2 regions of the Burkholderia sp. APQ4-4ca genome follow, and region 2 is predicted to be linked to the other one. Evidence: riboswitches for the same ligand, from Rfam matches in the RefSeq annotation. Region 2 holds a riboswitch; the other holds the start of a gene.
The links. A riboswitch is a leader RNA that binds a small molecule or an ion and turns the genes downstream of it on or off. The one in region 2 is predicted to bind thiamine pyrophosphate.
Positions count from the first base shown of each region.

Region 1 (7,532 bases), on a different contig from region 2:
CTGGTTTGCGGCACGAACATCATGCGTGCACCGACCGGCGCGTCGATCGCGCCGTCGCCGAACGGCCACAGGCCCGCGAGCGCGCGCATGAACGTGCTCTTGCCGGAACCCGACTTGCCGATCACGAGCCAGCGCGAACCGGGCTCGATCGTGACGTCGCCGATGTTCGCGAGCGCGTTGCCGTTCGGCAGCGCGAGCTTGAGCGACGACGTGGACAGTTTCGCGGCGTCGACGTAGTGCAGGTTGATGCCGCCGTGCTCGGTCGCGGGCGACAGGCTTTCCTTCAGGTGCGACGTGCCCATCACGCGCTTGAATTCGCGCAGACGGTTGACGGTGGCGCGCCATTCGACGAGGGTCGAGTAGCTGTTGATGAACCACGAGAACGAATCGCTGACGGTGCCGAACGCGGACGAGATCTGCATCAGCACGCCGAACGAGAACGCGCCGGCAAAGTAGCGCGGCGCGGCCACGACGAGCGGGAAGATGATCGCGATCTGCCCGTAGAAGCTCAGCACGAACGTGAGCCGCTTCGTGTACTTCATCACGCGCCACCAGTTGTCGCGGATGCGCATGAAGAGAGTCTGCGCGTTGCCGGCCTCGGTTTTCTCGCCGTCGTAGAACGCGATCTGCTCGGCGTTCTCGCGCACGCGGATCAGCCCGAAGCGGAAATCGGCCTCGACGCGCTGCTGCTGGTAGTTGATCGACACGAGCGGATGGCCGACCTTCTGGATGATCAGCGAGCCGACCACCGCGTACAGCGCGGCGGCCCACACCATGTAGCCGGGAATCGCGATCGGCGTCGCGCCGAGCGTGAACGTCAGCGCGCCGGCGAGCGACCACAGGATCGTGATGAACGACACGAGCGTGACGACCGTCGACAGCAGGTCGAGCGACAGCGCGAGCGTCGTGGTCGCGAACGACTGGAGGTCGTCGGTGATCCGCTGGTCGGGGTTGTCCGCGAGGCGGTCACGTTCGATCCGGTAGAACGCGCGATCGCCGAGCCACTGGCCGAGGAAGCGGTCGGTGAGCCACTGGCGCCAGCGGAAGCCGAGCATCTGCCGCAGGTAGCGGCCGTACACGGCGAGGATGATGAACGCGAAGGCGAGCGCGGAGAACTGCATCAGCAGGTTCGGGAAGTCGTGGACGTCCTTCGACTGCAGCGCGTTGTAGAACTGCGCGTTCCATTTGTTGAGCCGGACGTTGATCCAGACCACGCAGAGGTTGATCGCGATGATCGTGACCAGCAACCCCCACGCGATTTTCCATTCGGACGATACCCAGTAGGGCTTGATGAGGCTCCATGCGGATACCGGGCGCTCGTCCTGCGGCGCGTCGGAGGCGGAGCGGACGGGATCGATCGATTGGGTCATGTGCTTCCTGATGATGAGCCGGCGCGCGGGCCGGGCGAAACCGGGCGCGCGCCGCGATACGGCATGCCGGGGCGCGGCGCCGATTGACGGCGGGCGTCCGGATGGTCGCCCGTGCGTCTTAAACGGCACTTAAAAACCGGCGGTGACGCGGCAACCGGCCGCTCGCGCGGCCGGCCTGCGGGCATTGTGCCAGAGCGGTGCGGCAGCCCGGCGAATTTGCCGCAAGGGGGACAGTTTGCGGCGCTTTCCGCTTTTATGGTCTAATGGCCGACGACGAAACAGGGGTGCTTCGTGGCGCGGCCGGCGGATGTTCCGGGCAGCGCGGCGAGGCTGAGAAAGACCCTTCGCACCCGATCCGGGTAATACCGGCGAGGGAAGTTTCTGATCCCGCCGGGCCGCGCTGGCCGCCATCCCACATGGTCAGCGCCCGAGTCCCGCCCGGCCGGCCTTTGCTGCCGGTTTCGTCCTTTTGGGTACGCGCATTGCGCGTTACGGAAGGAATGATGGCCGCACAATCTTCAGTCTTTTGCAGGGCTCCCGCCCCGATGCCGCGCGCGTTCGCATGCGGCGGCGGGCGCATGTCCGCGTCGGCGTTCGTCGCGTGTGACCGCGCGGAGGGTGTGCGATGAACATCCGCGATGCACGACCCGATTTCGCGGTGCTCGGCGGCGGTCTCGTCGGCCGCCTGATCGCGTGGCGCCTCGCGGGCGACGGGCATCGCGTCGCGCTCTACGAGCGCGGCGGCCCGGACGGCGAGCAGTCGGCCGCGTGGATCGCGGCGGCGATGCTCGCGCCGCTCGCGGAAGCGGCGAGCGCGGAACTGCTGATCACCGAGCTCGGCGTCGCGTCGCTCGCGCGCTGGCCGCAGTGGCTCGCGGAATTGCCCGAACCCGTTTTTTTCCAGCAGCACGGCACGCTCGTCGTCTGGCATCACGCGGACCGCGCGGAGGCGCCGCTGTTCGAGCGGCGCGTGCGCGCGAATGCGCCGGCCGAGCTGTTCGACGGCGGCTTCGTGACGCTCGCCGGCGCGCAGGTCGATGCGGCCGAACCCGCGCTCGCGGGCCGCTTCGCGCGCGGGCTGATGCTGCCGCGCGAAGGGCAGCTCGACAATCGCCAGGCGCTGCGCGCGCTCGCGGCGGGCCTCGCCGAACGCGGTGTCGCGCTGCACTGGCACGCGCCGGTCGACGACGCGAACCTGCCCGCCGCGCATTTCACGATCGATTGCCGCGGGCTCGGCGCGAAACCCGCGCTGCCCGCGCTGCGCGGCATCCGCGGCGAAGTCGCGCGCGTGCACGCGCCCGGCATCGGGCTGACCCGGCCCGTGCGGCTGCTGCATCCGCGCTACCCGCTGTACGTCGCGCCGAAGCAGGACGATCTCTACGTGATCGGCGCGACCGAGGTGGAGGGCGAGGACATGTCGCCCGTCAGCGTGCGCTCCGCGCTCGAACTGCTGAGCGCGGCGTTCTCCGTGCATCCGGCGTTCGGCGAGGCGCGCATCCTCGAACTCAACGCGCAGTGCCGGCCGACGCTGCCCGATCATCGCCCGGCGGTGATCTGGGACGGCGCATCGACGCTCGCCGTCAACGGTTTGTACCGGCACGGCTTCATGATCGCGCCGGAAGTCGCGCACGCGGCCGTCGCGTTCGCGCAAGCCGCGCTCGGCGGCAAGCTCGGCGACGCCGACGCGTTCGCCGCGTGGCGCGACGCCGCCCGCTGGCCGACGCTGCTTCATCACCGCGACGACGCGCGCCAGCCGGCCTGACGCGCGCCGCCGACCGAATCCGACCCAGCCTCATGGATATCCAGATCAATCAACAGACCCTGACGTTGCCCGACGGCGCGACCGTGGCCGATGCGCTGGCCGCGTACGGCGCGCGCCCGCCGTACGCGGTGGCGCTGAACGGCAACTTCGTCGCGCGCACGCAGCATGCGGCGCGCGCGCTCGCGGCGGGCGACAAGCTCGACGTCGTGCACCCCGTCGCGGGCGGCTGAGCGCCGCCGGTTCGTCCCCGCTCTTCCAGGAAAACGACATGACGTCCCACCCCTCCGCCGACGCGCTGACGCTGTACGGCGTAACCTTCGCAAGCCGCGTGCTGCTCGGCACGTCGCGCTATCCGTCGCTGCAGTCGCTGTCCGATTCGATCGCCGCGTCGCGCCCCGGGATGGTGACGGTCGCGCTGCGCCGCCAGATGACGGGCGGCACGGCCGAAGCCGGCTTCTTCGACCTGCTCAAGCGCCACGCGGTGCCGCTGCTGCCGAACACCGCGGGCTGCCAGACCGTCGCCGAAGCCGTGACCACCGCGCACATGGCGCGCGAAGTATTCGACACCGACTGGATCAAGCTCGAATTGATCGGCGACGACTACACGCTGCAGCCCGATCCGGTCGGGCTGATCGAAGCCGCCGCGCAACTGGTCAAGGATGGCTTCAAGGTGCTGCCGTACTGCACCGAGGATCTCGTGATCGGCCGGCGCCTGCTCGACGTCGGCTGCGAGGCGCTGATGCCGTGGGGCGCCCCGATCGGCACCGGCAAGGGCGTCGTGAACCCGTACGGGTTGCGTGTGCTGCGCGAACGGCTGCCGGACGTGCCGCTGATTGTCGACGCGGGGCTCGGCGTGCCGTCGCACGCGTGCCAGGTGATGGAATGGGGCTTCGACGGCGTGTTGCTGAACACGGCCGTGTCGCAGGCCACGCACCCGGAAATCATGGCGCGCGCGTTCGCGCAGGGCGTCGAGGCCGGCCGAGCGGCGTATCTCGCCGGCCCGATGGATGCGCGCGAAACCGCGCACGCGAGCACGCCGGTCGTCGGGATGCCGTTCTGGCACCAGGACGGGGGCGGCGCATGAGCGCGCGCTTCGCCGACGCGTTCTGGCCGCCGGCCGACGAGCTGGCCGAAGCGGCCGAGCGGATTCGCGCGCGGCTCGGCGACTGGCCGGATGGCGCGGCGCCGTGGCGGCTCTGCGTGGCGGTGCCCGACGTGCCCGCCGACGGCGACGTGCTGATCGTATCGGCCGGCGATCGTGCCGCGCAGGCGCGCGCGTCGGCCGTGTCGCGGCCTGCGTCGCCGGACGCGGTGGCGATCGAATTCGACGAGCAGGGCGCCGTGCTGCATGCGGCCGGCGTGCGTTACGCACTGGACGCCGCGCATCCGCTCGCGGACGACTGGATCGCGGCGCTCGCCGCGTTCCTCGATTGCGGCTTCGCGCCGGTCGACGCGCTGGTGCTCGCGCTGGCGTGGCGCGACGGCGACGAGACGCGCGCCGCCGACGCATGGCCGGTCGATGCCGCGCGGTTCCCGCGCGTCGCCGGGCTGCCGCCCCCGCCGGAGCCCGCGTTCGCGCCGTGCCCCGCGCGGCTCGGCCTCTATCCGGTCGTGCCGAGCGCCGAATGGGTCGAACGCGTGCTCGACGGCGGCGCGCGAACCGTGCAACTGCGCGTGAAGGATGCGGCGCCGGACGCGCTGCGCCACGAAATCGCGCGCGCGGTGGCCGCCGGGCGACGCTATCCGGATGCGCGCGTGTTCATCAACGATCACTGGCAGATCGCTGCAGAAGAAGGCGCGTACGGCGTGCATCTCGGCCAGGAGGACCTCGAAACGGCCGATCTGGCCGCGATCGCGCGCGCGGGCCTGCGGCTCGGACTTTCGAGCCACGGTTATTACGAGATGGTGCGGGCGCTGCACGAGCGGCCGAGCTATCTCGCGCTCGGCCCCGTGTACGCGACCGCCACCAAGGCCGTCGCCGCGCCGCCGCAAGGCCTCGCGCGGATTGCCCGCTACGCGCGCGTCGCCGGCGCGAGCGCGCCGCTCGTCGCGATCGGCGGGGTGGGGCTCGACACGCTGCCGGCCGTGCTGGCGACGGGCGTCGGCAGCGTCGCGGTGGTCAGCGCGGTCACCGGCGCGACCGACTATCGGACGGCGCTTGTTGCGCTGCAGCAGTGCTTTGCCGGACAATTTGACAATCATTGACCGCAGGGCCCGCAACGCCGTCACGACATCATTCCAATGCAGGCCCTATAATTCCGCGTTCTGCGTAAAAGGACTGTCAGCTCCGTGAGCCCCACTCCTACCGAGACCCTGCTGGAACTTCGCGACGTCGACTTTGGCTACGGCGACCGCCTCGTCCTGTCCAACCTGAACCTGCGCTTCGGGCGCGGGCAGGTCGTCGCGGTCATGGGCGGCTCGGGTTGCGGCAAGACCACCGTGCTGCGCCTGATCGGCGGCCTCGTGCGCGCGAATCGCGGCCAGGTGCTGTTCGACGGCGCGGACGTCGGTGCGCAAACGCGCGACGGCCTGTATGCGCTGCGCCGCAAGATGGGCATGCTGTTCCAGTTCGGCGCGTTGTTTACCGACATGTCGGTGTTCGAGAACGTCGCATTCGCGCTGCGCGAACATACCGACCTCCCCGACGACCTGATCCGCGACCTGGTGCTGATGAAGCTGAACGCGGTCGGGCTGCGCGGCGCGCGCGACCTGATGCCGTCCGAGGTGTCGGGCGGGATGGCGCGCCGCATCGCGCTCGCCCGCGCGATCGCGCTCGATCCGCAGCTCATCATGTACGACGAGCCGTTCGCGGGCCTCGATCCGATCTCGCTCGGCATCACCGCGAACCTGATCCGCACGCTGAACGAGGCGCTCGGCGCGACGTCGATCCTCGTCACGCACGACGTGCCGGAATCGTTCGCGATCGCCGACTACGTGTATTTTCTGGCCAATGGCGGCGTGCTCGCGCAGGGCACGCCCGACGAGCTGCGCGCGTCGACCGATCCGAGCGTGCGGCAATTCATCGACGGCGCGCCGGACGGCCCGTTCAAATTTCATTACACGAGCCCGCCGCTCGCAGCGGATTTCGGGCTCGGCGGAGGGCGCGCATGATCAGCGCGATCGGACGTTACGTCATCGGCGGCCTCGAACGGGCGGGCTACGGCACGCGCCTGTTCGTGCGCCTCGTGCTGGAATTCTTCCCGCTGCTGCGCCGGCCGCGGCTGGTCACGAAGCAGATTCACTTCCTCGGCAACTATTCGTTCGTGATCATCGCCGTGTCGGGGCTGTTCGTCGGCTTCGTGCTCGGCCTGCAGGGGTACTACACGCTGAACCGCTACGGTTCCGAGCAGGCGCTCGGCCTGCTGGTCGCGCTGTCGCTCGTGCGCGAGCTCGGGCCAGTCGTCACCGCGCTGCTGTTCGCGGGCCGCGCGGGCACGTCGCTCACGGCCGAGATCGGCCTGATGAAGGCCGGCGAGCAGCTCACCGCGCTCGAGATGATGGCGGTCGACCCGATCAAGAACGTGATCGCGCCGCGCATGTGGGCAGGCATCATCGCGATGCCGCTCTTGGCCGCGATCTTCAACGCGGTCGGCGTGCTCGGCGGGTACTTCGTCGGCGTCGTGCTGATCGGCGTCGATCCGGGCGCGTTCTGGTCGCAGATGCAGGGCGGGGTCCAGGTCTGGGCCGACGTCGGCAACGGCGTGATCAAGAGCGTCGTGTTCGGGTTCGCCGTGACCTTCATTGCACTGTTTCAAGGGTATGAAGCGAAGCCCACGCCCGAAGGCGTGTCGCGCGCGACCACCAAGACGGTCGTGTTCGCGTCGCTCGCCGTACTCGGCCTCGATTTCCTGCTGACCGCGCTGATGTTCAGCTAAGCCTCAGCCAAGCCAAATTTTGGGATGACGATGAAAAAGACTGCTCTCGACTTCTGGGTCGGCCTGTTCGTGGTGGTGGGCTTCCTTGCGGTGCTGTTCCTGGCGCTGAAGGTCGGCAACATGAGTTCGCTGTCGTTTCAGCCGACCTACTCGGTGAGAATGAAATTCGACAATATCGGCGGGTTGAAGCCGCGCGCGGCCGTGAAGAGCGCGGGCGTCGTGGTCGGCCGCGTGAAGTCGATCGGCTTCGATACCAACACGTACCAGGCGCTCGTCACGATCGACGTCGACGGCCAATACCCGTTCCCGAAGGATTCGTCGGCGAAGATCCTGACGTCGGGCCTGCTCGGCGAGCAATATATCGGCCTCGAGCCGGGCGGCGACACCGAAATGCTGAAGTCGGGCGATACGATCACGATGACGCAGTCGGCGATCGTGCTCGAGAACCTGATCGGCCAGTTCCTGTACAGCAAGGCCGCCGATGCGGGCGGTGCGAAGCCGGCAGCCGGCGCATCGGCCGCCGCG
Region 1 covers NZ_JBYQCG010000140.1:24,108-31,639, reverse strand. The annotation lists gene AC3IFE_RS17675 (ABC transporter ATP-binding protein/permease) at 1-1,370, opposite strand, end outside; TPP riboswitch at 1,641-1,764, shown strand; gene AC3IFE_RS17670 (FAD-dependent oxidoreductase) at 1,996-3,132, shown strand; gene thiS (sulfur carrier protein ThiS) at 3,165-3,362, shown strand; gene AC3IFE_RS17660 (thiazole synthase) at 3,401-4,216, shown strand; gene thiE (thiamine phosphate synthase) at 4,213-5,337, shown strand; gene AC3IFE_RS17650 (ABC transporter ATP-binding protein) at 5,422-6,243, shown strand; gene mlaE (lipid asymmetry maintenance ABC transporter permease subunit MlaE) at 6,240-7,007, shown strand; gene mlaD (outer membrane lipid asymmetry maintenance protein MlaD) at 7,032-7,532, shown strand, end outside.
Region 1: linked by a shared signal. The riboswitch ahead of AC3IFE_RS17670 (FAD-dependent oxidoreductase) and the one ahead of thiC (phosphomethylpyrimidine synthase ThiC) in region 2 are both predicted to bind thiamine pyrophosphate.

Region 2 (7,532 bases):
GAAGTGCGGGCCCATCAGCGCGACGCGCCCTGGGGCGGCGATCGCGCGCTGGAAATACGGGCGCCGCGACCAGTTGCTGTGGGTCTCAGGGAATAGCGGCGCGAGACGGGTCACGCTTGCCTGGCTGTCGTCGGGCGGTGCGCCGATCGACGGCAGGAACTGTTCGCCGGTCTCGTCCGTGACGAACACGCGACGCGCGGCCGGCACCGTGAACACGCGTTGCGCGGCGTCCTGCAGGTTGCCGCTCGCCGAAAACGCGGCCGCGCCGCCGAGCACGAGCCGTTCGATCGCGTCGAAGCCCGGCTGCTCGGCGGCCACCGGTGTGTGTCGGCGGGCGATGAAGCGCCGCCACGCGGCGTCGAGCATCGCGGGCGCCGCCGCGCTCGCGTGCGCGATCGATGCGTCGGGCTGGCCGAACTGGAAACCCTGCACGAAATCGATGTCGGCTTCCATCAGCGCCTGCAGCGCGTCGTCGCTTTCGACGCCTTCGGCCAGCACCATCGCGCCGGCCTGGTGCAGCATCGACACGAGGTGATGCATGATGCGGCGATCGTCGGCCGAGCCGGTCGAACGCTCGACGAGCGAGCGGTCGAGCTTCACGATGTCGGGACGTGCCCGCCACACGCGGTCGAAGTTCGAGAAGCCGGTGCCGAAATCGTCGATCGCGATCAGGAAATCGCGATGCTGGATCATGTCGATCGTGCGGGCGAGCGCGGCTTCGTCGCGCGCCGGCTGCTCGACCACTTCCAGCACGATGCGGTTCGGCGGCAGTGCGAAATGCCGGCACAGCGACTCGACGAACTCGCGCTGCACGAGGCCGGTGTCGAGCACGCGCGGCGTCACGTTCAGGAACAGCCAGCCGTCGCCGATGCCTTGCGTGACGAAATTGGCGGTGTGCAGGCAGCGCGCGAGCCGGTCGAGCAGCAGCGCGTCGGCGTCGCCGCGCGTCTTGTCGAACAGGGCGGTGGGCGACGCCAGCGCACCGTTTCCGTCGACGACGCGCAGCAGCGCCTCGTAGCCGACGACGCGCTTGTGCGTGATCGACAGCACGGGCTGGAACACGCTGCGCAATGTCGTGGTGCGATAGGTGGCGAGCCAGCCGTGGGGTGTCGGCGTGAGGCGTTCGAGCAGGGCGTCGAGCGACAGGTTGCGAGCGGGCTTCATGTCAACGGTGCCCGGCAGCGGGCGGCGGGGCGCCGACGCCCCGCCACGCCGATGCAGCCGCATGCGCAGGCGGGCGCGAAAGAACGTGGGGCATCGAGACGCCTTCTGCGGATAAGTTTTCCGAGTGTAACGGGATTGCCTCGGCGCGCGTATCAGGGTAACTCCAGACGCAAACGGTACACAGCGATTCCGGCCCGTCCGCGGCGGCAGGGCGACGGGCGCCGCGTGCATGCATACGGTGCATGACCGTCGCGAAACGAAGTGCGTGACGGCGACAGATAACCATTCCGCATCAGCGCGGCGTCATGACCGTGCGTTGCTGCCGCCCGATGCGCGGGCCGATACGGGAAATTCCGGCGGCCGGCGGCCGCCGTCGGACGAATGAAACGAATACCCTCGCGCCGCGCTGCGCCGCGCTGCGCCGCGCCGCGCCGCGATCTGCCGCGCGACGGGCGGCGGTTCGTGCGCGCCCGGCGCGCCGATCGTCAGGCCGCCTCGCCGCCGCGCGGTCGGACGCCGGGAATCCGCTTGATCACGCCGGTTGCGAGCGCGGTGCCGACGAGCACGATCGCGCAGCCTTCGATCATCACGGCCGACACGTGTTCGCCGAGGAACAGCGCGCCCCACAGCAGCCCGAACACGGGGATCACGAACGTCACGGTAATCGCGCGGGCGGGCCCGACGTGCGCGATCAGATAGAAGAAGATGAAATACGCGATGCCGGTGCATGCGACGCCGAGCGCGAGCACCGCGCCCCATGCGTGCACGCCGACCGGCGCGGCCGGCCACGTCGCGATCGCGAACGGCAGCAGCAGCACGGTCGAGCCGATCATGCTGCCGGCTGCGTTGACGAGCGGATCGACGCCGCTGAGCTTGCGCTTCGTATAGTTGGCCGCGATGCCGTACAGCAGCGTCGCGCCGAGGGCGGCCGCCGCGGCGAGCGCGGTCGCGCTGGCGCCCGTGTCGCCGTGCGCGTTCGCGACCTGGTTCCACACGAGCGTGAGCACGCCGGCAAACCCGATGACGAGGCCGAACGCGCGCGGCAGCGACAGCTTGTCCTTCAGCCACAGGTAAGCGACGAGCGCGCCCCACAGCGGCGTCGTCGCGTTGATCACCGACGTCACGCCGGCCGACAGCGTCAGCTCGGCGAACGCGAACAGGCAGAACGGGATGCCCGAATTCAGCGCGCCGACGACGAACAGCGGCCACGCGTGACGGCGCAGCCGGGCGCCGAGATCGGCGGGTTTGAAGCGCGTCAGCGCGAAGCCCGCGAGAAACAGCGCGCCGATGCCCACGCGCAGCGCCATCAGCGGGGCGACGCCGAAATCGACCACGCCGACGCGGATGAACAGGAAGGATGCGCCCCACAGGGCAGCGAGTACGGTCAGCAGGAAAGCGTTTTTGGGTGACATCGATCGGCGAGGGTGGGGACGGGATGCGAGGAATCTTACACCGCGTTACCACCCCGTCGTTTCATGATCGGATGAAACGACAAGAAACGGCGATTCCGGCCGTTTGCCGCCGGGCGGCGGCCGGACGAGCGCGTGCGGCGCGGCCGGTCGGATCAGTGATGACGCCAGCCGCCGCGTCCGCCGAAGCCGAAATTGAGCGACACCGCCGGGCCCCAATAACCGCCCCATGCCGGCGCATACGCAGGCGCCGGATAGTAATAGGTGGGAGCGGGATCGACATACACGGGCGCGGGCTGTACCGGCACCGGCGCAGCCGCGTAGTAGCCGTACGGGTAGTAGCAGCCGGCAAGGGTCGTGCAGGCAAGCGCCGCGGCGACGAAGGTCCTGTTCATGATGTGTCTCCGGCGGAGCCGGCTATCGGCAGATGCTTCAAGCTTAGGCCGAGTCCCGATGACACGGTATGAAAAACGGTAACCGATCATTTCCGGGCGCTCCGGGCGCAGCGGCCGCGCCGGTTGCGGCACCACAGACGAAAACGGCGCTTCCGCACCGCGGAAACGCCGTTGGACCGTTCGGTCCGCAGTTGGGCGACGACGCCCAACCGGCCGATGTCGGCTGGCTTACTTGCCGACCTGGTTACCGATGATGCCGCCGGCCGCCGCGCCGCCCAGCGTCGACAGCGCATTGCCGCCGATCGCCGCGCCGGCGACGCCGCCGACACCCGCACCGATTGCCGTATCGCGCTGGCGTCGCGACATCGAATCGCAAGCCGACAGGCTGGCCACTGTCGCGACGAGGAGAGCGCATACCCCAAAACGCCGAATCGAGTTCATGATCGTTGTCCTTGTGGTAGTGAACGGAAGGCGCGCGACCGGCTGGCGGCCACGCATGCAATCAATCTACGCGCGGCCCCGCGCTGCTGCTGTAAGGACTTGTTAAGGCTCGCGCGGTTTCGTAATCAATTGTTTCGCATGCGCCGGCAGGCACGCGGCATGCGCAAAAAAGCCCGCTCGAAAGCGAGCTGCGTGCATCGCGAGGCGAGCCGGCGCGGCCCGCTGCGTGTGCTTACTGACGGTGGTAGATCTCGGCGCCGGTCTTCACGAACTCGACCGCCTTGACCTCCATCCCTTTCTTCAGCGCCTCGGTTTCCGACACGCCCTGCTGCGCGGCGAACTCGCGCACGTCTTGCGTGATCTTCATCGAGCAGAAATGCGGGCCGCACATCGAGCAGAAGTGCGCGACCTTCGCCGAATCCTTCGGCAGCGTCTCGTCGTGGAATTCGCGCGCCTTGTCCGGATCGAGGCCGATGTTGAACTGATCCTCCCAGCGGAACTCGAAGCGCGCCTTCGACAGCGCGTTGTCGCGCACCTGTGCGCCCGGGTGACCCTTGGCGAGGTCGGCGGCGTGCGCGGCGAGCTTGTACGTGATGATCCCTTCCTTCACGTCGTCCTTGTTCGGCAAGCCGAGGTGTTCCTTCGGCGTCACGTAGCACAGCATCGCGGTGCCGAACCAGCCGATCATCGCGGCGCCGATGCCCGACGTGATGTGGTCGTAGCCCGGTGCGATGTCGGTGGTCAGCGGCCCGAGCGTGTAGAACGGCGCTTCCTTGCACCAGTCGAGCTGGAGATCCATGTTCTCCTTGATCAACTGCATCGGCACGTGGCCGGGGCCTTCGATCATCACCTGGACGTCGTGCTTCCATGCGATCTGCGTGAGTTCGCCGAGCGTCTTCAGTTCGCCGAGCTGCGCTTCGTCGTTCGCGTCGTAGATCGAGCCGGGACGCAGGCCGTCGCCGAGCGAGAAGCTCACGTCGTACGCCTTCATGATCTCGCAGATCTCTTCGAAGTGTTCGTACAGGAAGCTTTCCTTGTGATGCGCGAGGCACCACTTCGCCATGATCGAGCCGCCGCGCGACACGATGCCCGTCATCCGGTTCGCGGTGAGCGGCACGTACTGCAGGCGCACGCCCGCGTGGATCGTGAAGTAATCGACGCCTTGCTCGGCCTGCTCGATCAGCGTGTCGCGGAAGATTTCCCAGGTCAGGTCCTCGGCCTTGCCGTTGACCTTTTCGAGCGCCTGGTAGATCGGCACCGTGCCGATCGGCACCGGGCTGTTGCGGATGATCCACTCGCGGGTTTCATGGATGTGCTTGCCGGTCGACAGGTCCATCACCGTGTCGCCGCCCCAGCGGATCGCCCACGTCATCTTGTCGACTTCCTCGCCGATCGACGACGTGACGGCCGAGTTGCCGATGTTCGCGTTGATCTTCACGAGGAAGTTGCGGCCGATGATCATCGGCTCGGATTCCGGGTGATTGATGTTGGCGGGGATGATCGCGCGGCCGCGGGCGACTTCGTCGCGCACGAATTCCGGCGTGATCTCCGCCAGCGCATTCGCGCCGAAGGCCGCGGCGCCGAACGCCTGGCCCGGGTGCTGGCGGCCCATCATCGCGGCGAGCTTCGCGCCGTTCGGGCCGCTCGACTTCAGGCTCTCGATGTACTCGGCGCGGCGCTGGTTCTCGCGAATCGCGATGTATTCCATTTCCGGCGTGATGATGCCCTGACGCGCGTAGTGCATCTGCGTGACGTTCTTGCCGGCCTGCGCGCGGCGCGGATTGCGGTGCAGGCCGGGGAAACGCAGCTCGGCCGTGGCCGGGTCGGCCGCGCGCTCGAGGCCGTACCGGCTCGACAGGCCGGGGAGCACTTCGGTGTCGCCGCGCGCTTCGATCCAGCGCTGGCGCAGCGCGGGCAGGCCCGCGCGGATGTCGATCTTCGCGTCCGGATCGGTATAGGGGCCCGACGTGTCGTACACGTAGATCGGCGGATTCTTCTCGCCGCCGAAGCCGGTCGGGGTGTCGGCCTGCGTGATTTCACGCATCGGCACGCGGATGTCGGGCTGCGAGCCGGTTACATAGACCTTTCGCGAATTGGGCAGCGGCGCGACGGCGGCGGCGTCGACGTGGGCGTCGGCAGACAGAAACTTCGGGTTGGCGTTCATGCAATCTCCTGTGCGGGCGCCGGACAGGCGCTTCGGCGCTTGCCCGGAGCCCTTGACGAATGTGGGGCTCGAGCTAAGCAGGAGACGAGGCTTGGTGAGGCGGCGGATTTCGTCAGAAGGATGGCGGCGAAATCCGTACGCTTCCCTGCGCTGGCATTATCCAGATCAGGTTCAAAGGGTATTTCTCACCCGCAATGCCGGTTGTTTGACCGAACGCATTGCAGGACCCCCGCGTTAGCAAGGGCACACGATACACCGGCTTGGCGGTGGTTTCAACCGGGTGCGAAGCCGATGCCGGCGGGCGGCGGGCCGTTCGCGGCCGGCGGACGGGGCAGGGTGCGCCGCAGCAATCCCGACTGCCGAACGGCGTCCCGGCCGGGCCGGATCGCGCCAGGCGGTGCGGCATTCGCGTCTTCATTTTCAGCGCCTAGAATTTTTTTTGGCATCGCTGTCATTTCCGGCGGCGTGCTCCGTCTATTCGGCTCCTAAACCCATGTAGTGGAGAGATGTCATGAAAAACGTATTCCTCGCCGCCTGTGTCGCCGCACTTGCCACGATCGCGACGGGCGCCCATGCGCAGAACGATGCGATGTCGAAGGACGGCATGTCGATGTCGAAGGACGCGATGGGCCACGACGCGATGGCCAAGGACGATGCGATGGCCAAGGACGGCGCGATGAAGAAGGACGGCATGAAGAAGCATGCGATGAAGAAGGATGCGATGGGCCACGACGCGATGAAGAAGGGCGACGCGATGAAAAAGGACGCCATGAGCCCGTCGAACTGACGAATGCGGACGGGGCGCGGCCGGCCGCTCGTCGGCGCGCGTCGCATCCCGTCGCATCATCCCCGGAGTCATCATCATGCAAACGGTTCCTGTCACCGACCGCACGAGCGCGCCGCCGCCCGCGCCGACGATCCATCCGCGGTGGGTGCGCGCGAGCCACTGGTTCAACGCGCTCGCGGCGATCCTGATGGCGTTGTCCGGCTGGCGCATCTACGACGCGTCGCCGATCTATCCGTCGTTCACGTTCGCGCACGGCATCACGCTCGGCGGCTGGCTCGGCGGCGCGCTGCAATGGCATTTCGCGGCGATGTGGCTGCTGGTCGGCAACGGCCTGTTCTATCTCGCGATGTCGATCGCGACGGGGCGCTTCGCGCGCAAGCTGCTGCCCGTGACGCCCGCGTCGGTGTGGCGCGACGTGCGCGCCGCGCTCGGCGGCCGGCTGTCGCACGACGACCTGAGCGTCTACAACGCGGTGCAGCGTGCCGCATACCTGACCGCGATCGTCGATCTCGTCTTATTGGTGCTGTCCGGGCTCACGATCTGGAAATCGGTGCAATTCCCGCTGCTGCGTGAACTGTTCGGCGGCTACGACAACGCCCGCATCGTGCACTTCTGGGCGATGGCGCTGCTGGTCGCATTCGTTGCCGTCCACGTCGCGATGGCGTTGCTGGTGCCGCGCTCGCTGCTCGCGATGCTGCGTGGCCGCTGACCCGCTTCGCGGGCGAAGGAAATCATCATGTCGGAATCCGAAAAAAACCGCGGCGAGCCGCGCTGGACGCTGGACCGGAAGTCGCTCGAGCTCGACGTGCGCCGCGAACTCGAGATGCCGTCGCGACGGCTGTTCAACCGGCGCGTGCTGACGCTCGGCGGCTTGGCGATGCTGACCGGCTGCACGCTGCAGGACGACGCGTCGGTCAACACGTTCCTCGAGAAAGTGTCGCGCATGAACGATCGCGTGCAGGCGTGGCTGTTCAACCCGAACCAGCTCGCGCCGACCTACACCGAAGCCGACATCACGCGGCCGTTTCCGTTCAACGCGTACTACGGGATCGACGAAGTGCGGCACGTCGACGAGTCGACCTACCGCCTCGTGCTGTCCGGCCGTGTCACGGGCAAGCGCGTGTGGACGCTCGACGAGCTTCGCGCGCTGCCGCACGCGGAACAGATCACGC
Region 2 covers NZ_JBYQCG010000232.1:110,857-118,388, forward strand. The annotation lists gene AC3IFE_RS28295 (sensor domain-containing phosphodiesterase) at 1-1,164, opposite strand, end outside; gene AC3IFE_RS28300 (DMT family transporter) at 1,650-2,576, opposite strand; gene AC3IFE_RS28305 (hypothetical protein) at 2,729-2,968, opposite strand; gene AC3IFE_RS28310 (YMGG-like glycine zipper-containing protein) at 3,197-3,409, opposite strand; gene thiC (phosphomethylpyrimidine synthase ThiC) at 3,642-5,573, opposite strand; TPP riboswitch at 5,698-5,814, opposite strand; gene AC3IFE_RS28320 (pentapeptide MXKDX repeat protein) at 6,085-6,360, shown strand; gene AC3IFE_RS28325 (cytochrome b/b6 domain-containing protein) at 6,437-7,069, shown strand; gene AC3IFE_RS28330 (molybdopterin-dependent oxidoreductase) at 7,097-7,532, shown strand, end outside.